DNA from 4 places in the Brenneria goodwinii genome. Region 2 is predicted to be linked to each of the others. Evidence: predicted binding sites of a transcription regulator. Region 2 holds the regulator's gene; each other region holds the start of a gene.
What was found. The regulator PurR, encoded in region 2, represses purine synthesis genes. The targets are predictions, from matches to a motif close to CANGCAAACGTTTGCNTG.
Positions count from the first base shown of each region.

Region 1: the regulator PurR is predicted to act here: its motif matches at 3,461-3,478, upstream of purT (formate-dependent phosphoribosylglycinamide formyltransferase).
Region 3: the regulator PurR is predicted to act here: its motif matches at 4,581-4,598, upstream of gcvT (glycine cleavage system aminomethyltransferase GcvT).
Region 4: the regulator PurR is predicted to act here: its motif matches at 1,824-1,841, upstream of purH (bifunctional phosphoribosylaminoimidazolecarboxamide formyltransferase/IMP cyclohydrolase).

Region 1 covers NZ_CP014137.1:1,987,329-1,995,441, forward strand. Annotated here, with positions in the region: gene ftnA (non-heme ferritin) at 1-417, opposite strand, end outside; gene ACN28R_RS08940 (DNA polymerase III subunit theta) at 741-971, shown strand; gene ACN28R_RS08945 (S9 family peptidase) at 1,269-3,305, opposite strand; gene purT (formate-dependent phosphoribosylglycinamide formyltransferase) at 3,521-4,699, shown strand; gene ACN28R_RS08955 (bifunctional 4-hydroxy-2-oxoglutarate aldolase/2-dehydro-3-deoxy-phosphogluconate aldolase) at 4,787-5,428, opposite strand; gene zwf (glucose-6-phosphate dehydrogenase) at 5,589-7,064, opposite strand; gene ACN28R_RS08965 (MurR/RpiR family transcriptional regulator) at 7,431-8,113, shown strand, end outside.
Region 2 covers NZ_CP014137.1:1,461,796-1,469,908, forward strand. Annotated here, with positions in the region: gene ACN28R_RS06595 (riboflavin synthase) at 1-385, shown strand, start outside; gene cfa (cyclopropane fatty acyl phospholipid synthase) at 440-1,600, opposite strand; gene purR (HTH-type transcriptional repressor PurR) at 1,946-2,977, opposite strand; gene cydH (cytochrome bd-I oxidase subunit CydH) at 3,353-3,442, shown strand; gene ACN28R_RS06615 (C40 family peptidase) at 3,522-4,364, opposite strand; gene grxD (monothiol glutaredoxin 4) at 4,786-5,136, shown strand; gene rnt (ribonuclease T) at 5,231-5,902, opposite strand; gene gloA (lactoylglutathione lyase) at 6,120-6,527, opposite strand; gene ACN28R_RS06635 (DUF1289 domain-containing protein) at 6,870-7,109, shown strand; gene slyA (transcriptional regulator SlyA) at 7,279-7,728, shown strand; gene ACN28R_RS06645 (outer membrane lipoprotein) at 7,949-8,113, opposite strand, start outside.
Region 3 covers NZ_CP014137.1:3,466,966-3,475,078, forward strand. Annotated here, with positions in the region: gene gcvP (aminomethyl-transferring glycine dehydrogenase) at 1-2,830, opposite strand, end outside; gene gcvH (glycine cleavage system protein GcvH) at 2,940-3,332, opposite strand; gene gcvT (glycine cleavage system aminomethyltransferase GcvT) at 3,434-4,534, opposite strand; gene ACN28R_RS15380 (alpha/beta hydrolase) at 4,945-6,411, opposite strand; gene alsS (acetolactate synthase AlsS) at 6,731-8,113, opposite strand, start outside.
Region 4 covers NZ_CP014137.1:3,905,296-3,913,408, reverse strand. Annotated here, with positions in the region: gene purD (phosphoribosylamine--glycine ligase) at 1-66, opposite strand, end outside; gene purH (bifunctional phosphoribosylaminoimidazolecarboxamide formyltransferase/IMP cyclohydrolase) at 84-1,673, opposite strand; rRNA gene ACN28R_RS17385 (16S ribosomal RNA) at 2,278-3,819, shown strand; tRNA gene ACN28R_RS17380 (tRNA-Glu) at 3,909-3,984, shown strand; rRNA gene ACN28R_RS17375 (23S ribosomal RNA) at 4,239-7,248, shown strand; rRNA gene rrf (5S ribosomal RNA) at 7,436-7,551, shown strand; gene argD (bifunctional acetylornithine/succinyldiaminopimelate transaminase) at 7,696-8,113, opposite strand, start outside.

The DNA of each region.
Region 1 (8,113 bases), 530 kb from region 2:
ATCCAGAATAGAACTGAACAGTTTTTCTTCTTCATGCTGCTCTGCCACATACCATTGCAGGAAGTTGAACGTTGAGTAATCCTGTAAGGTGATGGCTTCATGAGCCAGTTCATTAATTTTTTCAGTAATCAACTGCTCATGTTCATATGTCTGCTTGAAGACGTCAGCCAGTGAGGCAAAGTCTACCGGCGGCGCAGCGATAGCGCCTAATATTGGCATGCTACCCGTATCATCCAGATAGTTGAACAGCCGCTGCATATGCTCCATCTCTTCCTGGGAGTGCACTTTTAGAAAAGCGGAAGCGCCTTCAAAACCTTTATCGCCACACCAGGCACTCATTTGTAAATATAAATTGGCGGAATAAAACTCCAGATTAAGCTGTTCATTCAGTTTTTTAATCATTTCTTTTTTTAACATAATCATTCCTTATTTCTCTGGCAGGTAAATGTTTTGCAGCTCATTATGCCTGAATGCAAAAAATAAAAACATCTTATTAACTAAATTAACAATAATTATTTTTTATTTTAAAATCATAAAGTTAACATAATTTAATTGATATTGATTTTTATTTACAGCAAATATTTCGCTATTATTATTGATAATAATTTTTATTATCATGCGTGTAGGTTAAATAAAAGTTCGGCTTATTTTGTACTATTCGAACACATAACGGAGGCTTGCCATTTCACAGCCTCTGTTTTACTTTGACGGACAACGCGTCTTACCAGGAGAAACATCCCATGGGATATAATTTGGCAGATCTTTCCAAAGAAGAGATGGACAAGGTTAATGTGGATTTGGCGGCATCAGGCGTGGCTTTCAAGGAGCGCTATAACATGCCGGTCATCCCTGAAATGGTAGAGAAGGAGCAGCCGGAACATCTGCGTAGCTATTTCCGCGAGCGCGTTGGTGTATACCGCCAGCTCTCTTTGCAGTTCTCTCGCCTGCCTTACGAGCCGAAATCGAAATAATCCCTCTTACTCACGTCGCCGGTGACATATTTCATCGCAATAAAAAATACTTTCCCCTTGCATCTTGGGCAAAACAGGCGGTTAATGTACTGGCAAACCAACCTTTTACCAAGCGAGGTCAGAAATGAGTAAAGGAATGGACAGCAAGAAGAACAGCAAAAAGAAACCCCTGAAAACCGCAGCAGAAAAGCGTGCGGATAAAAAGGCCAAGAAGGCACAACCACAGGCGGATGCTATTATTTAAAATCGACAATGCTGCTCGGTAAACCCGCTCTCTGCGGGTTTACTCTCACTTTCTCAATCAGTTTCAAGCACCATCAGTAAGAATGCGTACTCCAGTGCGATATCCTCATAATGTTTGAAGCGCCCGGACTTTCCGCCATGCCCCGCATCCATATCGGTATACAACAATAACAGACGTTTATCCGTCTTCATCTCACGTAATTTTGCTACCCACTTTGCCGGTTCCCAATACTGGACCTGTGAATCATGTAATCCGGTAGTAACCAGCATATGCGGGTAATCCTGGGCCGTTACGCCATCGTACGGGCTATATTGCTTGATATAGTCATAGTACGTCCGATCGTTCGGATCGCCCCATTCATCATATTCACCGGTGGTTAAGGGAATCGATTCATCCAGCATGGTGGTCAACACATCGACAAACGGAACCTGGGCGATAACGCCTTTAAACAAATCCGGCGCAAAATTCACTACCGCGCCCATTAATAACCCGCCGGCGCTGCCCCCCATGGCAAACATTTTTTGCCGATCGCCATAGCCTTTTTCAGCCAGAGCCAGGGAAACATCAATGAAATCAGTAAATGAATGCATCTTGTTCAGCAAACGTCCGTCGTCGTACCACTGTTGCCCCAGTTCTCCGCCGCCGCGAATATGGGTCAGCGCAAAGACAAAACCTCTATCCAGCAGGCTTAATCGGCTAACGCTGAAATCCGGATCCATACTGCTGCCATATGCGCCATAGCCATATATCAAAATAGGATTCCGGCCCGGCTTGAAATGCTCGCGGTGATACACCAGCGAAACCGGAACCTCAACGCCATCCCGCGCGGTAATCCATAAACGTTCGTTGCGATAATTATCCGTGGCGAAATTCTTTACTTCAGCCTGTTTGAGCAACTGTTGCCGGCCGGTATCCATGTTCAGTTCATAAAGTGAGCTTGGCGTGGTCATGGAGGCGTAGCCATAACGCAGCAACGCGGTTTCCGGCGTTGGGTTATAGGATAACCAGGTGACATAGCTGGCATCATTGAAAGTAATATTTTTCTCTTCCTGCGTTTGCCAGCGAATTTGCCGCAGGCAGGTCAACCCCTTCTCTCTTTCCTCCACCACCAGCCAATCGCGAAACAGCTCAAAGTTTTCAAGAACACGATGTTCCCGCGGGGCGATCAGCGTCTCCAGCCCATCTTCTCCCAGATCATTGGTGCGATACAGGCCAAAGTTTTTCCCTTCCCGATTAGAGCGCAGATAAAAAACGCCGCGATAGTGGTCTACGAAATACTCGTGATCTTTACGCCGGCCGATGAAAACCCGCGGCGCCGCATCATCATCAGCCGTATCGACCAGCAACACTTCCGTGCTGGTGGTACTACTGAGGTAAATGGTGATATAGCGTTCCGACGTTGTCTTGCCCAGGCTGACATAATAGGTGTCGTCTTTCTCTTCATAGACCAGCTCATCACTCGCCGGATCGCTGCCCAGACGATGTCGATAGACTTGATAGGGCAACAGCGTTTGCGGATGTTTGCGAACGTAGTAGATCACGCGGGAATCTGCCGACCATTCCGCCCCGGCAGAGACCTTCTCAATGATATCGGGCAACCACTCGCCGCTTTTTAGATCGCGAAAGCGAATGTCGTATTGTCGGCGCGACAGAAAATCTTCCGATATCACTAACAGCTGATTATCGGGGCTGACTGCCAACACGCCCAGACTATAAAACTCATGATTTTCCGACCGCTGATTTCCATCCAGCAGCGTCTCCCACTCATCCGTTACATTTTCGGGCTGACGTCGATAGATAGGATATTCCTTGCCCGGCTCATAACGACTCTGATAACGGTAACCATTTCTGACATAGGGAACCGACATATCTTCCGAAGGTATCCGGGCTACCATCTCTTCATACAGCGACTGTTTCAGACCGTCCTGGGGTTCCATTATCGTACGGCTATAGTCGTTCTCCTGCTGTAAATAGGCCAAGACATCAGGATCGGCCCGCTCGTCGTCACGCAGCCAATAGTAGTTATCGATACGGGTATCATTATAGGTGGTCAACGGATAGGGTCTTTTTGCTGCTTTTGGTGCTGTCATGATGATCCTTCTGTTCTGCAATAAAGCCTTGGGTTCTGAAATAAAACCGCGCTGAAATCAAGAGTGGCACGATTACCGGGCGATGCCAAGCCAGGAGGAACCATCGCCACTCCGCATCGACGCTGGCGCGAACCTTAGCCGCCGCCTCAGATGCGAACGCAAACGTTTTCGTTTATACTGCGCCCATTTTTCACAACCAGATCAGGTATCACATGATGTTAACGATTGGAACTGCCCTGCGTACTGATGCCACACGCGTGATGTTGCTGGGCTCCGGTGAATTGGGCAAAGAAGTGGCGATCGAATGCCAGCGCTTGGGGCTTGAAGTTATCGCCGTCGATCGCTATGCCGATGCGCCAGCCATGCAGGTTGCTCATCGAAGCCATATCATTAATATGTTGGATGGTGAAGCGTTAAAAACGCTGGTTGAAGCCGAGCGTCCCGATTATATCGTGCCGGAGATCGAAGCGCTCGCCACCGATATGCTGGTGAAGCTCGAGCAACAAGGACATCATGTGGTGCCCTGCGCACAGGCAACCCTTCTGACGATGAATCGTGAAGGTATTCGCCGTCTGGCGGCCGAAACGCTGGGCGTTCCGACCTCAAGCTACCGTTTTGCCGATAGCGAAACCTGTTTTCATCAGGCCGTAGCGGAAATTGGCTATCCCTGTATCGTAAAACCGGTCATGAGCTCATCAGGCAAAGGACAGAGCCTGATCCGTGAGCCTCAACAATTAGATAAAGCCTGGCAATATGCTCAGCAAGGCGGGCGCGCCGGCGGCGGCCGCGTTATTGTTGAAGGGCTGGTCAATTTCGATTTTGAAATTACCCTGCTGACGATCCATGCGGTGGATGGCATTCACTTTTGTGAGCCGATTGGTCATCGCCAGGAAGACGGCGATTACCGCGAATCCTGGCAACCACAGCAAATGAGCGCGCTGGCGCAAGAGCGGGCGCAAAAAATAGCGGGCGATGTGGTTAACGCCCTGGGAGGCTACGGACTATTTGGCGTTGAGCTGTTTGTCTGCGGCGACGAGGTGATTTTCAGCGAAGTTTCGCCGCGTCCGCATGATACCGGCATGGTGACGATGATTTCTCAGGATCTGTCGGAGTTCGCACTGCATGTTCGCGCCTTTCTGGGATTGCCCATCGGCGCCATTCGTCAGTACGGCGCCGCCGCTTCAGCCGTTATCCTGCCGGAACTGAAGAGCGACAATGTTCGCTATCAGGGGCTGGAAAGCGCGCTGCATCCCTTTACGCAAATTCGGCTGTTCGGCAAACCGGAAATCAACGGTAAACGCCGCATGGGCGTAGCGCTGGCAAGCGCAGCAACCACCGATGAAGCCGTCGCATTAGCGAAAAACTGCGCCTCTGCCGTGAAGGTCAGTGGTTAAACTTCATTCACTATCAGGTTTTATCGTGATAGTAAAAAGCCACCCATAAATCATGGGTGGCTTGATGATGAACGCCGCGAGGAATTATTACGCTTTCGCGCCGGCAACGGCCTCACGCGCCAATTCGGTGATGCGAGCATAATCACCGCTTTCCAGCGCATCATTCGGCACCAGCCAAGAACCGCCGACGCACAGTACGCTTTTCAGCGCCAGATAATCACGGTAATTTTTCGGCGAAATGCCCCCGGTCGGACAGAAACGGATCTGCGCAAACGGTCCGGCAATCGCCTGCAGCGCTTTCACGCCGCCATTGGCTTCCGCTGGGAAGAACTTAAATTCACGCAAGCCATAATCCATACCCAGCATCAGTTCAGATACGGTGCTGATCCCCGGAATTAACGGAATACGGCCCGCGGTCGCCGCCTTCAGCAAAGGCTCGGTCAGCCCTGGGCTGATGGCGAATTGCGCGCCGGCTTCAGTCACTTCGGACAGTTGCTGAGGATTGGTTACCGTACCGGCGCCGACAATCGCCTCAGGAACCTCCTTAGCGATGGCCCGGATGGCGTCTACGGCGCAGTCGGTACGCAGCGTCAGCTCCAGAACGCGAACGCCCCCTGCGACCAGGGCTTTTGCCATCGGCACCGCATGCTCCAGTTTGTTGACCACAATAACAGGAACAACAGGCCCCGCCGTCAAAATTTGTTCTGCGCTCGTTTCCCAGTTTTTCATCAAAAATTATCTCCAGTCATGCCGTTGGGCAATCATTAATCATATAGCGCGCCCCTGCCACAGGGATCTGCATGAATTACAGATGTCCGACCGCACCGTTAGCCATACATTAAAACTGCATTTACCGAATGCGTTATGACCTTCGTCAACCACGCAAAGGCTACTCAAATTCATTCCAGGAACGACCGTCGCGAGTAATCATCGCAACCGACGCCACGGGCCCCCAGCTTCCCGCCTGATAAGGCTTCGGCGCCTCGTTATCCATTGACCAGGCATCCATAATCGAATCGACCCACTTCCAGGCTTCTTCCACTTCGTCCCGGCGAACGAACAGCGCCTGAATGCCGCGCATGGTTTCCAACAGCAGACGCTCATAGGCATCGGCCAGGTGTTGCTGGTTAAACGTCTCGGAGAAGCTCAGGTCCAGCTTAACCGTTTGCAAACGGTGCTTATGCTCCAAACCGGGGATTTTATTCAGGATCTGAATTTCAATCCCTTCATCCGGCTGCAGGCGAATAATCAGCTTGTTCTGCGGCAACTGCTGATAGGAATCACGGAACAGATTCAGCGCGGGATTTTTAAAATAGACCACGACTTCGGAGCATTTTGTCGGCAGGCGCTTACCGGTGCGCAAATAAAACGGCACGCCAGACCAGCGCCAGTCATCAATATCAACGCGAATGGCGACGAAGGTTTCCGTGGCGCTGGTCTTGTTGGCGCCCTCTTCTTCCAGATAACCGGGTACCTTATGGCCCTGAACAAAACCAGAGGTGTACTGACCGCGCACCGTAGTTTCATGCACGTTGTTGCGATCGATGCGGCGTAATGAACGCAGGACTTTCACCTTTTCATCACGGATACGGTCGGTGGTCAGGTCAGAAGGCGGAGACATGGCGATCATGGTCAAAATCTGCAGCAGGTGGTTTTGGATCATGTCGCGCATCTGGCCCGCTTTATCGAAATAGCCCCAGCGCCCTTCGATACCCACCTCTTCAGCAACCGTGATCTGTACGTGATCGATAGTTCGATTATCCCAGTTAGCGGAAAACAGCGAGTTGGCGAAACGCAGCGCCAACAGATTCAGCACCGTTTCCTTGCCCAAGTAGTGGTCAATGCGATAAACCTGACACTCCTTGAAATACTCGGCCACCTGATCGTTAATGACGCACGAAGAGTCCAGATCCGTTCCTAACGGTTTTTCCATTACCACGCGAGACGGCTCTTTGTTCAACCCCGCGGTACCCAGCCCGCGGCAAATCGCCCCAAAGGTACTGGGCGGCATGGCAAAATAGTTAATAGTGGTGCGGTTTTCCTGGTCGAGCATTTTGCCCAACTTGCTAAAACCCTGCGTATCTTCAACATCAAGATTGCAGAAATCCAACCGTTTGCTTAACGTGTCCCACAACGCCTCATCAATCGGCTCTTTCATAAAGGTATCAAGCGCATCGCGAATTACCCGGGTATATTCTGCTTTATCCCAGTCGGCCCGCCCTACGCCAATGATCCGAGTTTCCGGATGGATATGACCTGCTTTTTCCAGTTGATACAGTGAAGGCAGCAATTTACGACGCGCCAAATCACCTTTCGCGCCGAAAATAACCAGGTCGCATGCCTGGGCTGTTGAAGTTACCGCCATGTTCATCTCCTCGTTGCGGGATTCTGTAATTTTATTACATTCATAATGTACTCTTTTTGACGTCAGCCAGTAAACCCATCCATTGCCCCAAATTCTTTGGATGTTTTGCTGGAAAGCACAAAAAATCTGGCTTGTAACCATGCACAAAGCGCATGATGCATATGCCTGGAAGAGAAAAATTTCACCGTTTCTGACAGCGGATTACTTTTCTGAAAGTTAGACACATGTCATGTTCTGGCAAAAAAAGTGAGCGACTTCACTTTTTCCCCTCTGCCAACCATTACAAGGTCGTAGTATATTTTCACGAAATCCGCATCGGTTGCCTCTTTGGTTGAAATCGGGAAAAACTTACATGGATATTTGCATATGAACATGCTGGATAAAATTCAAAGTTACCTGGAACTGCTTAGCAAATCGGAAAGAAAAGTTGCCGAAGTCATCCTGAGCGCACCGCAAACGGCCATTCATTCGAGTATCGCCACCCTGGCCAAAATGGCCGAAGTCAGTGAACCCACCGTTAATCGCTTCTGCCGGCGTCTTGAAACCAAAGGCTTTCCTGATTTCAAGCTGCATCTGGCGCAAAGCCTGGCAAACGGCACGCCTTATGTGAATCGTAACGTTGAAGAAGATGATAGCGTTGATTCCTACACCAGCAAAATCTTTGAATCCACGATGGCGGGGCTGGAGCATGTCAAATCCTGTCTTGATATTGCCGCCATTAACCGGGCGGTGGATTTACTTACCCAGGCGAAAAAGATCTCTTTCTTCGGTTTTGGCGCATCGGCGGCCGTAGCCCATGACGCCATGAACAAATTCTTTCGCTTCAATATCCCGGTTGTTTACTTTGACGACATCGTCATGCAGCGCATGAGTTGCATGAATTCGACGGACGGCGACGTTGTCGTACTTATCTCTCACACCGGAAGAACGAAAAGCCTGGTTGAAATGGCGCGCCTGGCGCGCAAGAATGATGCAATAGTGATCGCGATCACTTCCGACGGCACGCCTCTTGCTCGTGAAGCCTCATTGATGCTGCGGGTGGATGTGCC
Region 2 (8,113 bases):
TGAGCGGGCGGCGAAGTTTGGCGATGAGATTGGCGGGCATGTTATGTCCGGTCATATTATCTGCACGGCGGAAGTGGTAAAGATTCTGGTTTCAGAAAATAATCACCAGATCTGGTTCCGTCTGTCGGATGAGTCTTTGATGAAGTATGTATTACATAAAGGGTTTATCGGGATCGATGGCATTAGCCTGACAATCGGTGAAGTCACCCGTAGCCGCTTCTGCGTGCATCTGATCCCCGAGACGTTAAATCGTACCACGTTGGGGCAGAAGAAGCTGGGGCAGCGGGTGAATATCGAAATCGATCCGCAGACTCAGGCCGTGGTGGATACGGTGGAGCGGGTATTAGCCAGCCAGCAGGTTAACGGTTCGGACAGCGAAGAATAACCGGTTAAAAACCGCCCGGGAAAGATTCCCGGGCGGTCTGATATCAAAAAACGATTAGCGTGGAACGCGTAATCCCCCTTCGATACCATCCTTACTGAATAGGACTTGCCATAGCTGGATATTCCTGGCTCGGAAAGCGCCGGCGCAGGCATTAAGGTAGTAGCTGAACATACGGCGGAAACGCGCGGAGTAGCGATCGGAAAGCTCCGGCCAATGCTGCTGAAAACGTTCGTACCATGCCATCAGGGTGCGATCGTAGTCGGCGCCAAAATTGTGCCAGTCCTCCATCACCATATAAGGCTCGCTGGCGTGAGCGATGTGCAGGACGGAGGGAACGCAACCGTTAGGGAAAATGTATTTGTTGATCCAGGGATCAACTTCGGAGTCGGTTTTTTGCGCGCCGATGGTATGCAATAAAAATAATCCGTCTGGCTTAAGGTTCTTATTTACGATGCGGAAATAGGTATCGTAATTTTTCGGCCCGACATGTTCGAACATCCCGACGGAAACAATCCGATCAAATTGTAAATCCAGATCGCGGTAGTCCTGCAGTAATATGGTGACATCCAGATCCTTGCAGCGTTGCTGTGCTAATTTTTGCTGCTCTTTGGAAATCGTCACACCGCTGACGGATACGCCGTAATGGCGAGCGGCGAATTCAGCCAATCCGCCCCAGCCGCAGCCAATATCCAGCAGTTTCATTCCGGGTTTCAACTGGAGTTTTTCGCAGATCATCTGCAGTTTGTCTTCCTGCGCCTGCTCCAGGGTGGATGCCTGTTTCCAATAACCGCAAGAGTATTGCATGTAGGGATCCAGCATCAGTGAAAATAGGTCGTTGCCTAGATCATAGTGCTCTTTGCCGACAATCCAGGCTCGTCTTTTGGATTGCAGGTTAATTAGCCTTGCGGCGATAACGCGCGCAATGTCTTTCAAGTGATGAGGAACTTTTTTATCCAGACCGGCTCGTAATATGCGATGAAAAAACATATCCAGCTTTTCGCATTCCCACCAGCCATCCATGTAACTTTCACCTAATCCCAATGAGCCTTCACGCAATACGCGTTTAAAAAAATCAGGGTTTTTAACCTTAATATCAAAAGGGCGCGAACCGTTGATTTTGATATCGGCCATGTCCAGCATTTCGCGGACAATTTGAAACCAGGAGCTGGCGTGACTCCCCAGGTCTTCTACATCCTCTACACATGATGAACTCATAATTTCTCCCTACCTTGCTGCTTAAGGTGAAAACTGCAAGGAAAGCATAGACAATTTTTTACCCATTAACGGTATCGGTGGGTATAACCCATCGTCTACCCTCTGAATGACAAGAGGAAAATGAAGAGAAAAAAGCCGGTACGCAAATACGTAGGGGCACTCATCCTTAAAATAAACACGCACGTCCCGTATGCGTTTAACACTAAAGGATAGTGATAAATATGGTTGTTGTCGTTTAAAGCCGTAAATTAGTTTATGACTGCTTCAGCCTGGGTACAAGTATAAATTGGCTGAAGCAGCATTAGAGATATGTTGGTTTCTGCGGGGTATAAGCGCTGCGGGTATTTAGGAATAACGCCGGTAATCGCGAAATGGGCCGTCGGCAACGGAGCGGCGCTCAATCAGAGTAGGGTGCACCTCAATGACCTGCGCGTCTTCACGTTTACTGGTGATACGGTCCAGCAGCATCGCCAGGGCCGATTGACCCAGACGCTCTTTGGGCTGGTGGATGGTGGTCAGCGCGGGAGTGAAGAACCGGGCATGACGAACATTGTCATATCCGATTACCGAGATATCTTGGGGAACGCGCAGTCCCAGCTCATCCGCGGCGCAAATCGCGCCCATGGCCATAATATCCCCACCGCAAAAAACCGCCGTAGGCCGGTGTTTCTGCGCCAGAATTTGCTGCATCGCTTTGTAGCCGGATTCAGGCTCAAAATCTCCCCGAACGACCCATTCGTCATGGATTTGAATATCGGCATCGCTCAGCGCTTTTAGAAAGCCAAGATAGCGCCCGCTGCCGGTATTTCGCTCCAGTATGCCGTGGATGACGCCGATATCCCGGTGACCGCGTTCGATAAGGTAACGGCCCGCCATATAACCGCCTTCAAAGGCGTTATCAATGATGGTGTCGGTAAAATCGCTGTGCGCCTGTCCCCAATCCATAACCACCATGGGAATGCTGCGATAGTCTTCCAGCATAGCGAGCAATTGGGGAGGATATTCCGCACACATCACCAGCAGCCCATCGACACGCTTTTGCGCCAGCATGGAAAGGCAGGCGCGTTGTTTATCGATATCGTTATGCGAATTGCACAAAATCAGCGTGTAACCCTTGGCGTAGCAACTATTTTCAACGGCTTCGATGATTTCAGCGAAGTAGGGCGCTTCACTGGACGTTGCCAGCAGGCCAATGGATTTGGTGTGATTCACTTTGAGGCTGCGGGCGACGGCGCTGGGTGAATAGTGTAACTCTTTAATGGCCGCCTTTACGGCAGCCTTGGTTTCTTCGGCGACGAAACGTGTTTTGTTGATCACGTGTGATACGGTTGTGGTCGAAACGCCAGCACGTTTTGCCACATCTTTGATCGTTGCCATGTAAAAATGACTCCTAACCGACTCGTTGCAGTCGTAAGTATATTGTTAATCGTTTGCCTACGTTTAAAGTTCTCTTTCTATGTAAAAAAACAGAATTTCAGAAGGAGAATGCCGAATGTTATACCTAAAGGGACAAGGCTGACTTTTTTCGACCAATACGCAGCGTGGCATCAAACAGCGGATTTTGTCCGATTTGACACGAAAGTGGAAGCGGTAATTTATACTATTAGTGATACAGCGGTATGCGTTTTTGCCGCCGGACTATGGAAGAATTGCTACAGTTATACAGTATATTGTTTTAGCCCAGCGTATGCTTGGGATTACAAAGACGGTTGCTGTTTTTTCTGATAACGCGAGTGCACAAAGGAAACGCTTATGGATACTGACCTGAAGTTGTCGCTGTTCGCCACTGTTGGTGCGTTGGTAATGATTATTGTGTTTAGCTTTGTGGCGGTAATGAATTAATCGGCGTTGAACCGCTCGACGGTTTACGTCATCACCTGTTCGGGCGCGTTTAAACGCGCCCGAATCGCTTATACGGGTTTCAGCGAATAGTTTGCGGGGTAACGACGCGGCGCGCGCCGACGTAATGATCCTGCCAATAATCTTCACTCAGTTTGCTGATGCGAATATCCGAGCCTGTTCGCGGCGACTGAATAAATTTGCCGTCACCCAGATAAACGCCTACATGGTCGGCGGCGCCGCGGTTGTTGATGCGGAAAAACACCAAATCTCCGCTTTCCAATTCACTCTTCTTAATCGGCGCGGCGTCGCGCAGATGATACATTTCGTTGGCGGTGCGGGGGATGGAAATTTTCACCACGTCTTTGTAGGCGTAATAAACCAAGCCGCTGCAGTCAAATCCGGTGAAGGGCGATGAGCCTCCCCAGTGATAAGGTTTGCCCACTTGGCCCATCAGTTTATTCATCGCCGTCAATTTGGCATGCTGATAACGTTTTTTGTGCGCTTCGCTCAGCGTTAAGCCTTTTTCTGCTTCGCCTTTCAGACCCGGTTTGGCTTTGGTATGTACGGCAGCCTGTCTGGAATCATTTTCTGCATGTCGCTTGATTAGATTCCGCTTAACTAACGCCGGCGTGCTGCTCTTGGTTCTCGATAGCGCGGGTTCTGGCTTACGCTTAGCGACGTGGAGTATTTTAATTTTAGTGGGGGAGTTCGTTTTGTTGGCCGCTGTTTGTTTGTTTTTTACCGGTGTCGGCGATTTTGAGGGACTCTTCTTCGTTTGCTTGGTTTTTTTATGATTTCCATCAGGTACGCTATTCACACTGGCCTTTCGTGGCGATAAATTCGGCGTGTGAGGCGCCGCCTGCGCTAGATTCAGGAATAGGTTACTGAAAAATAATATGAAGAGAGTAGTAAATAAACGCATGATTCCTGTGATCGAACATCGTCATTAAATCACTAAGTGCGCACAGTATTCCCGAAAACGGCATTATAAAAAAGTGGGTTCGGCCTCTTTATTCATACAAAATAGTGAAAAAAAGTTAATGGCGATTTTTTTACGGCGAGCCATCCTGGACCGCCTGCCTTACGGATTATCTCTGGTGCGACGTCAAAAAACGTCTCCCGACAATTTTCGCTGGATTTCCCAGCGGTTTTTGTTGTGAGTTTAATCAACCATAATCTATGGTAGGGTGAAATTATATCCACACAAAAAATGGCGTTTTTTTGTGGCCGCCGCCCTCGCTACAATGTAATGGAGTGGATAGCGCTGTAATGGCACATCTGATAGATGCTCATGGTTAATGAACATGACGTTAGCCATCCTATAGGTTTGAGGAAGCAAGAGAATGACGACAACGACAATTGAAAAAATTCAGCGCCAGATCGCTGAAAACCCGATTCTGCTGTATATGAAAGGTTCACCTAAATTGCCAAGCTGCGGGTTTTCCGCACAGGCAGTACAGGCGTTGTCTGCTTGTGGCGAACGTTTTGCCTATGTCGATATCCTACAGAATCCGGATATCCGCGCCGAGTTGCCTAAGTATGCCAACTGGCCGACGTTCCCCCAACTGTGGGTCGATGGCGAGCTGGTCGGCGGCTGCGACATCGTCATTGAAATGTATCAGCGCGGCGAATTGCAGCAACTGATCAAAGAAACGGCGGAAAAATATAAATCCCAGCAGGAAGACCAGAAATAAGCAGGGGAATGCATTTGCATACAGGCAGGTAATTAACTGTTTCTGCAAAATAAAAGAGGGTGGCGTAAGTCACCCTCTCTCTTTTTAGCCCGATTTACCCTGCGGCAGATGTTTTTTCTGATTGATTTTCATCAATGGCGATCGGCCATCCGCCCATCCGTTTCCAGCGGTTAACCAGCTCGCAAAATAGCAGCGCGGTCTGCTTGGTATCGTAAAGCGCGGAGTGCGCCTGACTGGAGTCAAAATCGATACCGGCCGTGATACAGGCTTTCGCCAGCACGGTCTGACCCAGAACCAGCCCGCTCAGGGCTGCGGTATCAAACGTGGCGAAAGGATGGAAAGGATTACGTTTTAAGCTGCAGCGTTCGGCCGCGGCCATCATAAAACTATGATCAAACGTTGCGTTATGCGCCACGATAATGGCCCGGTTACAGCCCTGTTCTTTTAATCCCTTACGCACCACTTTAAAAATTTCATGCAGCGCTTCATATTCGCTGATCGCGCCGCGTAACGGATTGTTGGGATCGATGCCGTTAAACGCCAGGGCCGCGGGTTCCAATATTGCGCCCTCGAACGGCTCAACGTGAAAATGTAAAGTTTCATCTGGCTGTAACCAACCATCAGCGTCCATTTTTAATGTTATCGCCGCGACTTCCAGTAACGCATCGGTTTTAGCATTAAACCCGGCAGTTTCAACATCTATCACCACCGGGTAAAACCCACGGAAACGACCGCTCAGGGCGTTCAGGTCATTTTTATCAGCCATTAGTCTCTTAATCTTTAGCAAAATGCAGCGCGCATTATGGCAAATTTTGACGGGAGATGCAGTATGCGGAGAAAAGACGGACGTTTGTAACCCGCTCATCGCCGCCTGGATAGCGGTATCCGGTTTAACCACGGCGTGGAGCGTTGTTGTGCTGCTTCAACGCCGTGTTTTTCATGATATCCGTGCTGACCGGCATCGGTCTGGACACTCAACGCTATTAATTTCCGAGCCCTTGACCGGACTGCGATTTTTCAATCAGTTCAATTTTATAGCCATCTGGATCTTCAACAAATGCGATGATTGTTGTGCCGCCTTTCACCGGGCCTGCTTCGCGGGTCACTTTCCCCCCGGCTTTGCGGATGCTATCGCAAGTCGCGGCAACATCATCGACTGCCAGCGCGATATGACCGTAGGCATTCCCCAGATCGTAACTATCGACGCCCCAGTTATAAGTTAATTCGATGACTGCTCCTTCACTTTCTTCGGTATAACCGACGAATGCCAGCGTGTATTTATATTCGGCGTTTTCACTGGTACGCAACAGACGCATACCTAACACGTTGGTATAGAAGTCGATAGCGCGTTGTAAATCGCCGACGCGCAGCATGGTGTGGAGTAGGCGCATAATTTCATTTCCTCATTGGCTACTGTGGTTAACGGCAAACATGGTGGAAAAAGTTAACAGAATGGAATTATAACGTTGTAGATATACTGAGTCCAAGTTATTACCAGTATAAATATCAGTCAGACTATTTGTGCCATTACCATAAGGCTTGCGCTTAAACATTAACTATTCCTGATAGAGTAGGGTAAAAAACAGACGATTTGTGTAGGGAAATTAAATAATCTCACAGAAGAATTATCTGAAATTACAATGATTACCTAATTATTTTATTGTTATCCTTAGCAAGGGCTTGCCAGCGAGGGAGAACAAGGCTTCAATAAATAGATTGTAGAGGGAGGTACAGTGCCTGAGCAACTCGAACTCTTTGCTGTCCCTAATCCGTGTCGTGGCGTTTGTCAGGCTGATGCGCGCGGCTTTTGCCGCGGTTGTTTTCGCAGTCGGAACGAGCGTTTTGCATGGGGACAAATGAGTGATGCGCAGAAACAGGATGTGCTGCGTTTGTGTCGGCAAAGAATGAAGCGTCAGCAGCGTATAGAGAAAACAGCACAGCCAGTAGAACCCCAGCAGCCGACTTTATTTTAGCTGACATGGGTCGTTTACTGAATAAAATAAGTATAAGATCATTTTTAAAAGCGTTTAATTTGCTAGAATCTTTTTCTTAAATAATAAGAATCACTTTTCTATTTTTTATAAATCAGAATTGATTGCAATCCAGGGATATAACTTAGCATGCTAATTATAAGGAGAGTTTATGGAATTGCCATTAGGATCTGATTTAGCCCGCTTAGTGCGTGTATGGCGCGCTTTGATTGATCATCGGTTAAAACCACTAGAATTAACACAGACGCATTGGGTGACGTTGCATAATATATATCATCTACCGCCCGGACAGTCACAGATTCAACTGGCTAAAGCTATAGGGATCGAGCAACCCTCGTTAGTTCGGACATTAGACCAACTGGAAGAAAAGGGATTGATTACCCGGCATGTATGCTCACATGACAGACGCGCCAAGCGCATCATGCTTACTGAAGCCGCGGAGCCAATCATAAAAGCGGTCAATGATGTGATTAGCCACACGCGTAACGAAATTTTGTTTGGCATCACGCCGGAGCAGGTTGATGAATTAGCTTTGTTGATCTCGCGTTTGGAGCAAAATATACTGGCACTACATGAGAGCCAGACTGAGAGCCAATCTTAATTATTACCCCAATCGCGTTGAGGGAAAGGATAATTCCCGGCGATATCGTTCATCCAGTTTATTACTGATGGCAATTAGGGTTGATGTTTGATGGTAGAAGGAAATCACCACCGTACAGGTGGTGATCATATCCCCGTTATCTTTCAAGTTGCCGTTGTGTCGGCTGCACAAAACGGCAACGTTTCGTCCTGCATCTTGAAATCTAGTGGCTGTTGATTTATCAGCGAGGGGAGACGGTAATGCTGCGACCGTTGCTTGCCATCGCAACACGTTGGCCAGCGCTGAATTTTGTGTCGCCCTGTTTCTGTACAACCATGATGGTGCTGCCATCATCTTTACGAATTTCCAGCTCGACGCCCTGCGTACGGTTCATCGCACCCGTAGC
Region 3 (8,113 bases), 2.0 Mb from region 2:
GGTCGCCGTAGACATCATCCAGACGTTTTACCGTAGGCCAGTATTTGTTTTCACTGCCGGCCGGGAATACCGCCAGATCGCGACTGTAGGGATGCGGCCAGTCTGCGGTCAGTTCAGTCTGAATATGAGGCGCATTCACCAACGGGTTATCTTCCAGCGGCCATTCGCCGTTAACCACGCGGTCAATCTCCATACGGATCGCCAGCATCGCATCAATAAAGCGGTCCAGCTCAACCTGACTTTCCGATTCCGTTGGTTCGACCATCAACGTGCCGGCAACCGGGAATGACATGGTCGGCGCATGGAAACCGTAGTCAATCAAACGTTTGGCGATATCCATTTCGCTGATACCGCTGCTTTCTTTCAGCGGACGGAGATCCAGAATACATTCATGCGCTACGCGTCCGTCCCGTCCGGTATACAGCACCGGATAAGACGACTGCAGCCGCGTAGCGATGTAGTTGGCGTTGAGGATCGCCATCTGGCTCGCCTGCTTCAGCCCTTCGGCGCCCATCATGCGGATATACATCCAACTGATCGGCAGAATAGAGGCGCTGCCGAACGGCGCGGCGGACACCGCCCCTTGTTCGGTCAACACGCCATCCATTTTCACCACTTTGTGCCCCGGGACAAACGGCGCCAGATGCGCTTTCACGCCGATCGGCCCCATGCCCGGACCGCCGCCGCCGTGAGGGATACAGAAGGTTTTATGCAGGTTGAGGTGCGAAACGTCCGCGCCGATATAGCCCGGCGACGTAATGCCGACCTGCGCATTCATATTGGCGCCGTCCAGGTACACCTGACCGCCAAACTGATGCACGATCTGACACACTTCACGGATGGTTTCTTCATACACCCCGTGGGTGGAGGGATAGGTCACCATGATGCAGGCCAGTTTCTCGCCCGCTGACTGCGCCTTGTCACGCAGATCGTTAAGATCGATATTGCCCTGCTTATCGCAGGCCACCACCACCACGTTCATCCCGGCCATATGCGCCGACGCCGGATTGGTGCCGTGCGCTGAACTGGGGATCAGGCAGATATCACGGGCGGATTCGTTACGGCTCTGATGGTAACGGCGGATCGCCAACAGCCCGGCGTATTCGCCCTGCGCGCCGGAGTTAGGCTGCATGCACACCGCGTCATATCCCGTCAGTTGCACCAGCCACCCCGCCAACTGTTCGATCATCTTGCGATAGCCGAGCGCCTGCTCCGGCGGACAAAACGGATGCAGTTCCGCGAATTCCGGCCAGGTAATCGGCAGCATCTCGGCAACGGCATTGAGCTTCATGGTACAGGAGCCCAGCGGGATCATCGCCTGGTTCAGCGCCAGATCCTTACACTCCAGACGGTGCAGGTAGCGCATCATCTCGGTTTCGCTGTGATAGCGATTAAACACCGGATGGGACAGGATGGCGTCATCACGCAGTAAAGCCGCGGGAATCGATGTTTCCTGCCGGCTGACCGCTTCATCCAGCGTGTCGATATCCAGACCGTGCGAGTAGCCCAGCAATATGGCGAATAGCGTCGATACGTCTTCCCGCGTCGTGGCTTCATCCAGCGTAATGCCGACTGCGCCGTCAAGATCGCAGCGCAGGTTGACGCCGAAGCTCAGCGCCCGGCTCACGACGGCGGCTTTGTCATCCACCTCGACGGTCAACGTATCAAACCAGGTCTGATGGCGCAGCGTCAGCCCGCTCTGGCGCAGTCCAAGCGCCAGAATGTCCGTAAGGCGATGGATACGCCCGGCAATGCGCTTCAATCCTTCAGGGCCATGAAAGACCGCATACATGCCGGCGATATTGGCCAACAGCACCTGGGAAGTACAGATGTTTGAATTCGCTTTTTCACGGCGGATGTGCTGCTCGCGAGTCTGCATCGCCATGCGTAACGCGGTGTTGCCCGCGGCATCGACGGAAACGCCGATAATCCGCCCCGGCATGGCGCGTTTGTATTCATCGCTGCAGGCGAAAAATGCCGCGTGCGGGCCGCCGTATCCCATCGGCACGCCAAAGCGCTGAGCGGACCCGAAGACGATATCCGCCCCTTGTTTACCGGGGGCGGTCAACAGCACCAGCGCCATGATATCGGCGCTGACGCAGCTGACAACCTTGCGTTTTTTCAGTTCCGCCATCAGGCTGCCGTAATCGTGCAATTCACCGGTCGTGCCGGCCTGTTGCAGCAATACGCCGAACACGGCGCCGTCAGTCAGCGCCGCTTCCGCTTTACCGACCACCACCTCAAACCCCAAGGTTTCGGCGCGGGTACGCACCACATCCAGCGTTTGCGGGTGGACATCCTCTGCAACAAAGAAACGGTTGGCCTGTTTGAGTTTGCTGATGCGTTTCGCCATCGCCATCGCTTCCGCGGCCGCCGTCGCTTCATCCAGCAACGAGGCGGAAGCCAGCTCCAGACCGGTCAGATCCTGAGTCACCTGTTGAAAATTCAGCAATGCCTCCAGACGCCCCTGTGAAACTTCCGGCTGATATGGCGTATAGGCGGTGTACCATCCCGGATTTTCCAGCACGTTGCGTAAAATCACCGGCGGCATCAGCACGGCGCTATAGCCCATGCCGATATAACTTTTATAGCGCTGATTCTGGCCGGCAATCGCTTTCAGCTCAGCCAGCGCCTGATGTTCCGTCGCCGCATCGCCGACCGCGGGCGGGCTGGGTAACTGGATATCGGCAGGTACAATCTGCCGGATTAACGCATCGAGCGAATCCGCGCCGACCGCAGCCAGCATCTGCTGTTGCTGGCTGGCGGAAGAACCAATATGGCGTTCAACAAAAGCGCTGTTATGTTCAAGTTGACTGAGAGTCTGGGTCATTACGAAAATTTCCTGCATCAAACATTCTCTGCGTCACACCCGGCGGGATAACCCAGAGCGAGGGAACAAAATAAAACGCCCCGGCTCAGTAGAGTCCGGGGCGCGGTCACTATTCGTCTTCTTCCAGAGCGGCCTGATATCCCTCGGCATCAAGCAGTTCGTTTAAGTCGGACTCGTCGGACGATCTGATACGGAACAGCCAGCCATCGCTATAGGGCCCGCTGTTAACCAATTCCGGCGAGTTTTCCAACTCTTCGTTGACTTCGATGATTTCGCCGCTGATGGGCGCATAAATATCAGACGCGGCCTTGACCGACTCGGCCACGGCGCAGTCATCACCGGCGGAAACGACAGTGCCGACTTCCGGCAAATCGATAAACACCATATCGCCCAATAACTCCTGCGCGTGTTCGGTAATACCGACGAGATAGACGCCTTCCCCTTCAGATAGCACCCACTCGTGCGAAGCGGTATATTTTAATTCTGCTGGTACATCGCTCATTGCCACCCTCTCCTTCCTTCACAAAACGGTTAAAACTGGACTGCATATCCTTGAATTTGCAAGTCGCAGCACGACTGGCTGCGGTTGAAATCCGAATAGCGTTAATATTGAACAATAGGTTTTCCGGCACGGACAAAACCCGGCTTGGTGACATGCACCGGGAGTTCGCGATTACGGATCTGGACAATCGCCTGTTCGCCGATCCCGGCCGGGACGCGCGCCAGCGCAACGCTCACGCCAAGCGTGGGCGAGAAAGATCCGCTGGTAATTACGCCTTCCCGCATCACCCCGTCACTATCAGTAAAGCGCACGGGTAAATCATTACGCAACACGCCTTTTTCGGTCATCACCAAACCGACTAACTGCTCGGTGCCTTTTTCACGCTGACGCTCCAGCGCTTCACGACCGATAAACTGGCGATCTTCTGGTTGCCAGGCTATCGTCCAGCCCATATTGGCGGCCAACGGCGAAATGCCTTCATCCATATCCTGCCCGTAGAGATTCATTCCGGCTTCCAGCCGCAGCGTGTCGCGCGCGCCTAATCCGCACGGCTTGACCCCGACAGACAGAAGCTGTTGCCACAGTGAAACGACCTGCTCCTTCGGCAGCGCGATCTCATAGCCGGCTTCGCCAGTATAACCCGTGGTCGCGATGAAAAAATCGTCGGCCTGAACGCCGAAAAACGGCTTCATACCCGCAATTTTCGCCCGCTGGGAATCATTGAGCAGGCGCTGTACCTTCTCCTGCGCCTGCGGCCCCTGAACGGCGACTAACGCCAGATCGTCACGCTCACGGACATCGACCATAAAAGGCTCGGCATGCTGGGTGATCCAGGCTAAATCCTTTTCACGGGTCGCCGAGTTCACCACCAGGCGGAAGTAGTCTTCCGTCATGAAATACACGATCAGATCGTCGATAACGCCGCCGGACGCGTTCAGCATGCCGGTATAGAGCGCCTTGCCGGGCTGAGTGAGCTTGGCGACGTCGTTCGCCAGCAGATAGCGCAGGAACTCACGGGTTCTGGCGCCGTGTAAATCCACGATGGTCATATGAGACACATCAAACATACCGGCATCACGACGTACGATGTGATGCTCATCAAGCTGTGAGCCGTAATGCAGCGGCATCATCCAGCCGTGAAAATCAACCATTTTGGCACCGTCGGTCAGGTGCTGTTGATACAACGGAGTCTGCTTAGCCATCTTTTCCCTCTGTTCGGAGCACTGCGCTCGGGCGAATAGCAACCACCACGCAAACGATATCTTGATAATGAACTTACCACCGAAACGCCGGTTAAACTATCCCCACAGGCATAAGATAAACTATATGGAAAAGGCCTCGACACCTGCACGATAAAATCATTGCAAATAGACAGATAATCTATTAAATAAAAAATTATCAGTACAAAACGCATGTATTTTGGGTAAACAATGAAATTATTGATATGAAAAATGGATTTATGAGTTATTGACCGTAAATGAAACTCGACATATTCATTAGTTAAAGTAATGCGAAAAATGCAGCAAAATTAGATTATTTCAACCAAACCCCCACCAACGGCGGGGTGAGGGCTGGCCGATTGACAAATTTATTGACGATGAAATAACGCTGGCTATTGCGGGATCTTTCCTTCAATACGTTGTATCAAATAGGGAAAAAACGGATTGGAGGACAATCGCAGTAAGGTATCCAGATCCACGACCAGCACCGAACGTTCTCCCCGCGCCGCGATTGTGCCCAGCGGCAAACCAAACTCGCCGGGATTCTGCGAAAAACGGCCATACAGGGAATCGCTATCCGGGAAAGGCAAGGCGATGTGCGATAGCGAGTAAACATCGCGCGGATAATCAATTCCCAACGCGCGGGCGCTGCCCTGCGTTTCTCCTGCTTTTACATCGAAAGCGACGGCACGCGCGCTGTCCGGCGCCGCATTGGTAATCACCGTCGTGTCATAGTGGCGCGGCGCGGGCGGCAGCAGTTGGCTGACGGCACGATCCGCCGAATTCCGCAGCAAGGGGCCAAAATTGATGGTGCGATTCACGTCAAACAACACCAGTTGGCTACCGTTTGCCGGTAAGAGATTATAAAACGATGAAATCACCGCCTGAGTGCTCACCGTGAAATCCATCACGGACTGAAAAGTCAGCACCGGCGGCAATGATTCCAGCGCATGATGCTGCGCTTTACGGGTAAGCTGCCTCTGCAGTTCGTGGGTTAATAACCAGGACTGCCGGGCCCCGTTAACCGGAAACGAGTTATATTTGAACGGATTAAACTCCGGCAAGATGCCCAGCCATGCCGATTTGGCAAACGCCGGGAATACCGCCGGCAGCCCGGCCAATCCGGCAAAGCGGGCGTAGCTGGTAATGCCGATCATCGGAGATATCAGGATCAGCTGCTCCGGCCGCGCCAGAGATGGATCGTCCAGCGCATCCAGCGCATATTTCAGCGCCAGCGCGCCGCCGTTGGAAAAGCCCACAATATGCAGCGGTAACGGCCCGCCTGACGTTTGCGCCAGCTGATGCTCCGCTTCGCGCACCGCCAGACGGCTGGCCGCCAGCCAATCCCGCCAGTGGGTATCCGTCAGCGCGCCGGGCACCGTACCGTGAGCGGGCAGGCGAATGCCGACCACCACAAAACCGCGCTGGCGATAACGTTCGGCAATATGCCGCAGGCTGTAGGGCGAATCCGTCAGTCCGTGCAGCAGCACGACCGCGCCTTTTGGCGCCCCTTCCGGCATCAGTTCGTAAGAACGATTCCAGTCATGCTGAAACTTGCCCGGATACACCGGGCTGCCGGAAAAATAACGGTTGATGGGCCGCTGCTCATCGTCATCCAGTTCCTGGGTCACATGCTGATTGACCTGCTGGAAAATCGTCTCCTCGGCGCGCAGGTAGGCCGGCCAGTCGGCGCGATCCAGCTCGTCCGCCGACAGTTCATCCGGTACAAACGTATGCCAGGGCGCCAGAGCCGGGCCGCGTTGCGTGTCATAAATACGAATAACCAGTAATGTCGCCGCCACCACGATAAAAATAACCGCACAGCGTTTAATCATCCGCCTGGTAGACCTCATCAGCATGGTGATATCCCTTCCTATTTACCGTGTTACCGACTGTTTTCAATTCAGTTTATAGTAAACCTTTATTCAACATTCAGCGTACCAGCCCGGCAACGCATACGGTAGCGCGGAAAACACCGCTGAGATAGGGAGTAACCGCTTTCGTCAACGCCGGACAAAAGCGGTTACCTCCCTCTTTTCATCGTCATCCCCGCGCAGGCGGGGATCGACTTTCAGGTAGTGGATTGATAGCAGGAAGATGCCTGCCTACGCGGGAGTGAAGGATTTGGGGTCGGTATTACCCAGTCTGCTTTGTCGACAGTCTGGAAAGCGGCATATTTTATATCAGCTGACTGATATTCAGATCTTCCATCAGACGCTGATTGTCTGAATAGTCCACCGGAATGGCGATGACTGCCGGCCCCTGCGTATCCATGGCCTGTCGTAGTTTGCTGACCAATTCATCCTCCGCTTCGACCGCGAACCCTTTTGCCCCGAACGCTTCGGCATACACTTTAAAATCGATCGGACCAAATTTAACGCCGGAAGAGCGGTGATACTTTTTCTGCTCCTGAATCTCAACCATGTTATAGGCATTATCCACCCAGATAATATGCAACAGATTGCTGTTCAGGCGCACGGCGGTTTCAAGTTCCATGCTGGACTGCATAAAGCCGCCGTCCCCTGAAACCGAAATCACTTTCTGACCGGGGTGAATCAGCGACGAGGCGATGGCCCAGGGCAAAGCGACGCCCATCGTCTGCTGACCATTGGTCATCAGTATCTGCCGCGCACGGAAGCTGTACAGGTAGCGCGCCAGCCAGATATGGAAACTGCCCATATCCACGCACAGCGTCACATCATGATTGACAATATCCTGCATGGCTCTGACCAGACGTAGCGGATGAATAGCGAAACCGCGCATATCCATACCGCGCGTCGCCAGGTCGTGACGTTGCCGGCAGCGATCGCTCAGAATAATCTGCGACTGCGACGACAGCGGCAAAGGTGCGGAGATGCATTGAGCCAGAGAGTCGATGGTGGCCGCGATATCCCCCACCAGTTCCATATCGGGCAGATAGGCGCTGTCAATATTGGCCTGTAGCACGTCGATATGCACCAGCGCCGCTTTACCCGTATTCCACAGCGCCGGATCGTATTCCACCGAGCTGTAACCGACGGTGATGATCAGATCGGCCTGCTGCAGCAATTTATCGCCGGTCTGATTATTAAACAGACCGACGCGCCCGGCGAAATGATCGAAATGCTGCTGGTCTACCACGCCGGCCGCCTGATAGGTACTGGTGACGGGAAGCTGGCTTTTATGCAGCAAATGCCGTATCGCTTCGGCGTTGTTAGGCTGACTCGCCATTAATCCCAGCAGTAGAACGGGGTTTTTAGCATGCTGGATCATCCGGGCGACTTTCTCGATATCAGCATGGGGCGCGGCATTCAACATCGGCAGATCCGGGCGCACCAGCACCGCGCTGGTAACGGGATCGTTGACGATATCCTGCGGCAAGCTGATGAAAGAGGCGCCCGGATGGCCCGTTTCGGCAACGCGGAACGCATTCGCCAGCACTTCGGAAATCGCCGACGACGCTTTAACTTCAGCGCTGAACTTGGTGACCGGCTGAAACAGGCTAACCGTATCCAGACTCTGGTGCGTCAGCTTATGACTTTCCGAACGTTTAACCGCGCCGCCAATCGCCACCATGGGATC
Region 4 (8,113 bases), 2.4 Mb from region 2:
CGACTGAGCGGCTTTCCAGGCCAGCGCGTGCTCGCGTCCGCCATTACCAATAACTAAAATTTTCATGTTCGTCAGATCCTGAATTAATGACGGAAATGGCGCATATCGGTAAAGATCATCGCGATGCCGTGTTCGTTGGCTGCGGCAATGACTTCATCGTCACGGATAGAACCACCGGGTTGAATGACACAGGTGATGCCGACGGCCGCGGCGGCATCAATACCATCGCGGAATGGGAAGAAGGCATCGGAAGCCATGGCTGAACCTTCAACTTCCAGCCCTTCATCACCGGCCTTGATGCCGGCGATTTTTGCGGAATAAACCCGGCTCATCTGACCCGCGCCTATACCGATGGTCATGTTGTCTTTGGCATAGACAATGGCATTGGATTTTACAAACTTAGCGACTTTCCAGCAAAACAGCGCATCACGCAGTTCCTGCTCGCTGGGTTGACGCTCGGTCACCACGCGTAACTGAGAGGCATCGACCATTCCCAGATCGCGTTCCTGCACCAACAGGCCGCCGTTCACGCGTTTGAAATCCAGACCAGGCACGCGCTGTTGCCATGCGCCACAGGCGAGCACGCGAACATTCTGTTTAGCGGAGGTGACTTTTAACGCCGCATCGCTGATGGATGGCGCGATAATCACTTCGACAAACTGACGGCTGACGATGGCCTGCGCGGTCTGTTCGTCCAACTCACGATTAAAGGCGATAATGCCGCCGAAAGCAGAAGTGGGATCGGTTTTGTAGGCGCGCTCATAGGCGTCCAGAATCGAGCCGCCGGTGGCGACACCGCACGGGTTGGCGTGTTTGACGATCACACAGGCCGCTTCCGTGAACTCTTTCACACACTCCAGCGCGGCGTCGGTATCGGCGATGTTATTGTAAGACAACGCCTTACCCTGCAATTGCCGGGATGTCGCAACAGAGGCTTCCGCTACATTCTCTTCTATATAGAAAGCGGCCTGCTGGTGGCTGTTTTCGCCATAGCGCATGTCCTGCTTCTTCACATAGTTTAGATTGAGCGTGCGGGGGAAGCGTCCTGATGGTTTGTCTGTTTCGCCATAATAAGGCGGCACCAGCGAACCAAAGTAGTTGGCAATCATGCTGTCATAAGCGGCGGTGTGCTCAAACGCTTTGATCGCCAAATCGAAACGCGTCTCGTAGGTCAGCGAGCCGTTGTTGGCATCCAGCTCATTAATGATGGTGTTGTAGTCGCTGCTTTTCACTACGATGGCGACATCTTTATGGTTCTTGGCCGCGGAGCGAACCATGGTCGGCCCGCCAATATCGATATTCTCGACGGCATCTTCCAGTTTGCAGTCTGGGCGGGCGACGGTTTGGGCGAACGGATAAAGATTTACGACAACCATATCAATAGGCTGGATATCGTGCTCCGCCATGATGGCATCGTCCTGACCGCGGCGCCCAAGAATGCCGCCATGCACTTTCGGATGCAGAGTTTTAACGCGTCCATCCATCATTTCCGGGAAACCGGTGTAGTCAGACACTTCCGTGACCGGTAAACCAGCATCAGCCAGCAGGCGTGCCGTGCCACCGGTAGAGAGAAGCTCAACTCCCCGTTGTGATAAGGCTTGAGCAAAGTCGACAATACCTGCTTTGTCAGAAACGCTGAGCAGAGCACGGCGGATAGGACGAGGTTGTTGCATGATGATGTATCCCTTGGATTGGGTAGTCAGTAAAGAACAGTACGTGAATATCGTCTTTTTCTTCATTTATTGTGCATCTCTGCAAGACAAAGAAAAATATTCAGTTAGCGTTCACAGTAAAGAAGGTGCGTTTTTTCGCGGAAGAATTGTAGCGAAAACGTTTGCGTGATGCTCGTCTAATTTCAGCAAGAATCCGTTCTGTGGATAAGTTTGTGCACAAAAGGGTATAAACCGGCCTTTTGCTGTGTAATGCAGCAAACGGTGGTTTTTATGCAAATTACCTGTTGCGGCCTGCTCAGAAGTCCCTATAATGCGCTCCCACTGACCCGGCAACAGCGCTTGCGCGGTTGTGCGGCGAGTCGGAAGTCAGGCAATAATTACTTGACTTCACAGCGGAAAAGCATAGTATATGCCGCCCGCGCCACAGGTTAATGTGGCACTGCTCTTTAACAATTTAATCAGACAATCTGTGTGGGCACTCACAAGACCGTATCGGCAACGATATAAAAAAGTCTTGAAGAGTGACTGACAGTAAATTCATTACGAATAAACAGTTACTAATTCTTTGAGCACAGCTATTAACTTAGCGAATCAAACAAATCTTAAATTGAAGAGTTTGATCATGGCTCAGATTGAACGCTGGCGGCAGGCCTAACACATGCAAGTCGAGCGGCAGCGGGAAGAAGCTTGCTTCTTTGCCGGCGAGCGGCGGACGGGTGAGTAAAGTCTGGGGATCTGCCCGATGGAGGGGGATAACTACTGGAAACGGTAGCTAATACCGCATAACGTCGCAAGACCAAAGTGGGGGACCTTCGGGCCTCACACCATCGGATGAACCCAGATGGGATTAGCTAGTAGGCGGGGTAAGGGCCCACCTAGGCGACGATCCCTAGCTGGTCTGAGAGGATGACCAGCCACACTGGAACTGAGACACGGTCCAGACTCCTACGGGAGGCAGCAGTGGGGAATATTGCACAATGGGGGAAACCCTGATGCAGCCATGCCGCGTGTATGAAGAAGGCCTTCGGGTTGTAAAGTACTTTCAGCGGGGAGGAAGGGAGTAGGGTTAATAACCTTATTCATTGACGTTACCCGCAGAAGAAGCACCGGCTAACTCCGTGCCAGCAGCCGCGGTAATACGGAGGGTGCAAGCGTTAATCGGAATGACTGGGCGTAAAGCGCACGCAGGCGGTCTGTTAAGTTGGATGTGAAATCCCCGGGCTTAACCTGGGAACTGCATTCAAGACTGGCAGGCTAGAGTCTCGTAGAGGGGGGTAGAATTCCAGGTGTAGCGGTGAAATGCGTAGAGATCTGGAGGAATACCGGTGGCGAAGGCGGCCCCCTGGACGAAGACTGACGCTCAGGTGCGAAAGCGTGGGGAGCAAACAGGATTAGATACCCTGGTAGTCCACGCCGTAAACGATGTCGACTTGGAGGCTGTGGTCTTGAACCGTGGCTTCCGGAGCTAACGCGTTAAGTCGACCGCCTGGGGAGTACGGCCGCAAGGTTAAAACTCAAATGAATTGACGGGGGCCCGCACAAGCGGTGGAGCATGTGGTTTAATTCGATGCAACGCGAAGAACCTTACCTACTCTTGACATCCAGAGAAGTTTGCAGAGATGCGAATGTGCCTTCGGGAACTCTGAGACAGGTGCTGCATGGCTGTCGTCAGCTCGTGTTGTGAAATGTTGGGTTAAGTCCCGCAACGAGCGCAACCCTTATCCTTTGTTGCCAGCACTTCGGGTGGGAACTCAAAGGAGACTGCCGGTGATAAACCGGAGGAAGGTGGGGATGACGTCAAGTCATCATGGCCCTTACGAGTAGGGCTACACACGTGCTACAATGGCGCATACAAAGAGAAGCGACCTCGCGAGAGTAAGCGGACCTCATAAAGTGCGTCGTAGTCCGGATTGGAGTCTGCAACTCGACTCCATGAAGTCGGAATCGCTAGTAATCGTAGATCAGAATGCTACGGTGAATACGTTCCCGGGCCTTGTACACACCGCCCGTCACACCATGGGAGTGGGTTGCAAAAGAAGTAGGTAGCTTAACCTTCGGGGGGGCGCTTACCACTTTGTGATTCATGACTGGGGTGAAGTCGTAACAAGGTAACCGTAGGGGAACCTGCGGTTGGATCACCTCCTTACCAAAAGCCTGATGTAGGTAATGTGCAGTGTCCACACAGATTGTCTGATGAAAGTCATGAGCAAAAGCGTCAACAAAGTACGGTGTCGTGTCCCCTTCGTCTAGAGGCCCAGGACACCGCCCTTTCACGGCGGTAACAGGGGTTCGAATCCCCTAGGGGACGCCAGCGCATCCGACCATTCCGGTGAAAGCGGGGGTCATCCAGTAAGTCGATATTTTAATGCTTACGCCATATCCTAAAGCTGATTAGTAATAGTCAGGTTTTATGATATTTGCTCTTTAACAATCTGGAACAAGCTGAAATTTGAAACGATGCGGCTAAACATATCTCTCCGTGTAGTACTGAGATGTGATTTGGCTGTATCAGAGTCTCTCAAATAATCGCAGCGCGAGATGTCGAAAGACACCTTCGGGTTGTGAGGTTAAGCGACTAAGCGTACACGGTGGATGCCTAGGCAGTCAGAGGCGATGAAGGGCGTGCTAATCTGCGAAAAGCGTCGGTAAGGTGATATGAACCGTTACAACCGACGATACCCGAATGGGGAAACCCAGTGTGTTTCGACACATTATCATCACATGAATACATAGTGTGATGAGGCGAACCGGGGGAACTGAAACATCTCAGTACCCCGAGGAAAAGAAATCAACCGAGATTCCCCCAGTAGCGGCGAGCGAACGGGGAGGAGCCCAGAGTCTGCATCAGCTTGTGTGTCAGTGGAAGCGTCTGGAAAGTCGCACAACAAAGGGTGACAGTCCCGTACACGAAGATGCACAGGTTGTGAGCTCGATGAGTAGGGCGGGACACGAGATATCCTGTCTGAAGATGGGGGGACCATCCTCCAAGGCTAAATACTCCTGACTGACCGATAGTGAACCAGTACCGTGAGGGAAAGGCGAAAAGAACCCCGGCGAGGGGAGTGAAATAGAACCTGAAACCGTGTACGTACAAGCAGTGGGAGCCCCACCACCAAAACACTTCCGGGCCGAAAGGCAATGCGGATGTCGAGGTGACGGTTGTCATCGCGTTTTTTGCGATGAGCAACACACAAAACAAGCAGTGAGTGTTTTGGGGTGGGGTGACTGCGTACCTTTTGTATAATGGGTCAGCGACTTATATTCTGTAGCAAGGTTAACCGAATAGGGGAGCCGCAGGGAAACCGAGTCTTAACTGGGCGTTAAGTTGCAGGGTATAGACCCGAAACCCGGTGATCTAGCCATGGGCAGGTTGAAGGTTGGGTAACACTAACTGGAGGACCGAACCGACTAATGTTGAAAAATTAGCGGATGACTTGTGGCTGGGGGTGAAAGGCCAATCAAACCGGGAGATAGCTGGTTCTCCCCGAAAGCTATTTAGGTAGCGCCTCGTGAATTCATCTTCGGGGGTAGAGCACTGTTTCGACTAGGGGGTCATCCCGACTTACCAACTCGATGCAAACTGCGAATACCGGAGAATGTTATCACGGGAGACACACGGCGGGTGCTAACGTCCGTCGTGAAGAGGGAAACAACCCAGACCGCCAGCTAAGGTCCCAAAGTCATGGTTAAGTGGGAAACGATGTGGGAAGGCCCAGACAGCCAGGATGTTGGCTTAGAAGCAGCCATCATTTAAAGAAAGCGTAATAGCTCACTGGTCGAGTCGGCCTGCGCGGAAGATGTAACGGGGCTAAACCATGCACCGAAGCTGCGGCAGCGACACTATGTGTTGTTGGGTAGGGGAGCGTTCTGTAAGCCGTTGAAGGTGGCCTGTGAGGGTTGCTGGAGGTATCAGAAGTGCGAATGCTGACATAAGTAACGATAATGCGGGTGAAAAACCCGCACGCCGGAAGACCAAGGGTTCCTGTCCAACGTTAATCGGGGCAGGGTGAGTCGACCCCTAAGGCGAGGCCGAAAGGCGTAGTCGATGGGAAACAGGTTAATATTCCTGTACTGGTTGTTACTGCGAAGGGGGGACGGAGAAAGCTAGGTTGGCCGGGCGACGGTTGTCCCGGTTTAAGCGTGCAGGTGGGTGTTTTTGGTAAATCCGGAACACTGTTAACACTGAGGCGTGATGACGAGTCACTACGGTGATGAAGTAACCGATGCTACGCTTCCAGGAAAAGCCTCTAAGCACCAGGTAACAATCAATCGTACCCCAAACCGACACAGGTGGTCAGGTAGAGAATACTCAGGCGCTTGAGAGAACTCGGGTGAAGGAACTAGGCAAAATGGTGCCGTAACTTCGGGAGAAGGCACGCTGGATTTGGTGAAGTCCCTTGCGGACGGAGCTGAGACCAGTCGCAGATACCAGCTGGCTGCAACTGTTTAATAAAAACACAGCACTGTGCAAACACGAAAGTGGACGTATACGGTGTGACGCCTGCCCGGTGCCGGAAGGTTAATTGATGGGGTAAGCCTTAGGGCGAAGCTCTTGATCGAAGCCCCGGTAAACGGCGGCCGTAACTATAACGGTCCTAAGGTAGCGAAATTCCTTGTCGGGTAAGTTCCGACCTGCACGAATGGCGTAATGATGGCCAGGCTGTCTCCACCCGAGACTCAGTGAAATTGAACTCGCTGTGAAGATGCAGTGTACCCGCGGCAAGACGGAAAGACCCCGTGAACCTTTACTATAGCTTGACACTGAACCTTGAGCCTTGATGTGTAGGATAGGTGGGAGGCTTTGAAGTGTGGACGCCAGTCTGCATGGAGCCAACCTTGAAATACCACCCTTTAATGTTTGATGTTCTAACGTGGGCCCCTGAGCGGGGTTGCGGACAGTGTCTGGTGGGTAGTTTGACTGGGGCGGTCTCCTCCCAAAGAGTAACGGAGGAGCACGAAGGTTAGCTAATCCTGGTCGGACATCAGGAGGTTAGTGCAAAGGCATAAGCTAGCTTGACTGCGAGAGTGACGGCTCGAGCAGGTGCGAAAGCAGGTCTTAGTGATCCGGTGGTTCTGAATGGAAGGGCCATCGCTCAACGGATAAAAGGTACTCCGGGGATAACAGGCTGATACCGCCCAAGAGTTCATATCGACGGCGGTGTTTGGCACCTCGATGTCGGCTCATCACATCCTGGGGCTGAAGTAGGTCCCAAGGGTATGGCTGTTCGCCATTTAAAGTGGTACGCGAGCTGGGTTTAGAACGTCGTGAGACAGTTCGGTCCCTATCTGCCGTGGGCGTTGGAAGATTGAGAGGGGTTGCTCCTAGTACGAGAGGACCGGAGTGAATGCACCACTGGTGTACGGGTTGTGATGCCAATTGCATTGCCCGGTAGCTAAGTGCGGAAGAGATAACCGCTGAAAGCATCTAAGCGGGAAACTTGCCTCGAGATGAGTCTTCCCTGGGACTTTGAGTCCCCAGAAGGGCCGTTGAAGACGACGACGTAGATAGGCCGGGTGTGTAAGCGCAGCGATGCGTTGAGCTAACCGGTACTAATGACCCGAGAGGCTTAACCTTACAACACCGAAGGTGTTTTGAGAGACAAAATCGTCGGGAACGATTTTGAACAGTGCGGAGCACTGGCCCCGTAGGGGTGAGTATCAGGATGATACGAATAGACTCAGAGAATTTTAGCTTGTTCAAAGATTGGTTCTGATGGTTGCGTAGGAAAGAAGACGCAACGGTTGGGATAAAACAGAATTTGCCTGGCGGCGATAGCGCGGTGGTCCCACCTGACCCCATGCCGAACTCAGAAGTGAAACGCCGAAGCGCCGATGGTAGTGTGGGGTCTCCCCATGTGAGAGTAGGGAACTGCCAGGCATCAAATCAAGCGGAAGGCCCAGTCGAAAGACTGGGCCTTTTGTTTTGCGCATCTGTGAATAGGTTATCTGCAAGGGTGGTCTGGCGTGATAAAAAAGCCCTGGTGGGATCCAAGGCTTTTTGCTAATTGGAAATAGCGTCGTATCAACCGGCGGAATTAACCACCTGCTCCACTGCTTTGGTGAACAGCGCCATTCCTTCTTCCACCTCTTTAGGATCGATAACCAGAGACGGCACAAAGCGAATCACGTTCGGCCCTGCCATTAATACCATTACACCGTGTTCCGCCGCCGCGGCTAAGAAGTCGCCTGCTCGGCCATGCCATTTTGGCTTAAGCTCGGCTCCCAGTAATAATCCCATGCCGCGAATTTGTTCGAAAATATCATACCGTTGGTTGATTTTTTCCAAGGCGCTGACAAACAGGTCATGACGTTCCGCTACGCCGGATAGCACTTCCGGGGTATTAATAGTATCTAACGCCGCTTCCGCTACAGCACAGGCCAGCGGGTTGCCACCATACGTGGTGCCATGCACGCCAACGGTCATTACCGAGGCGATCTCT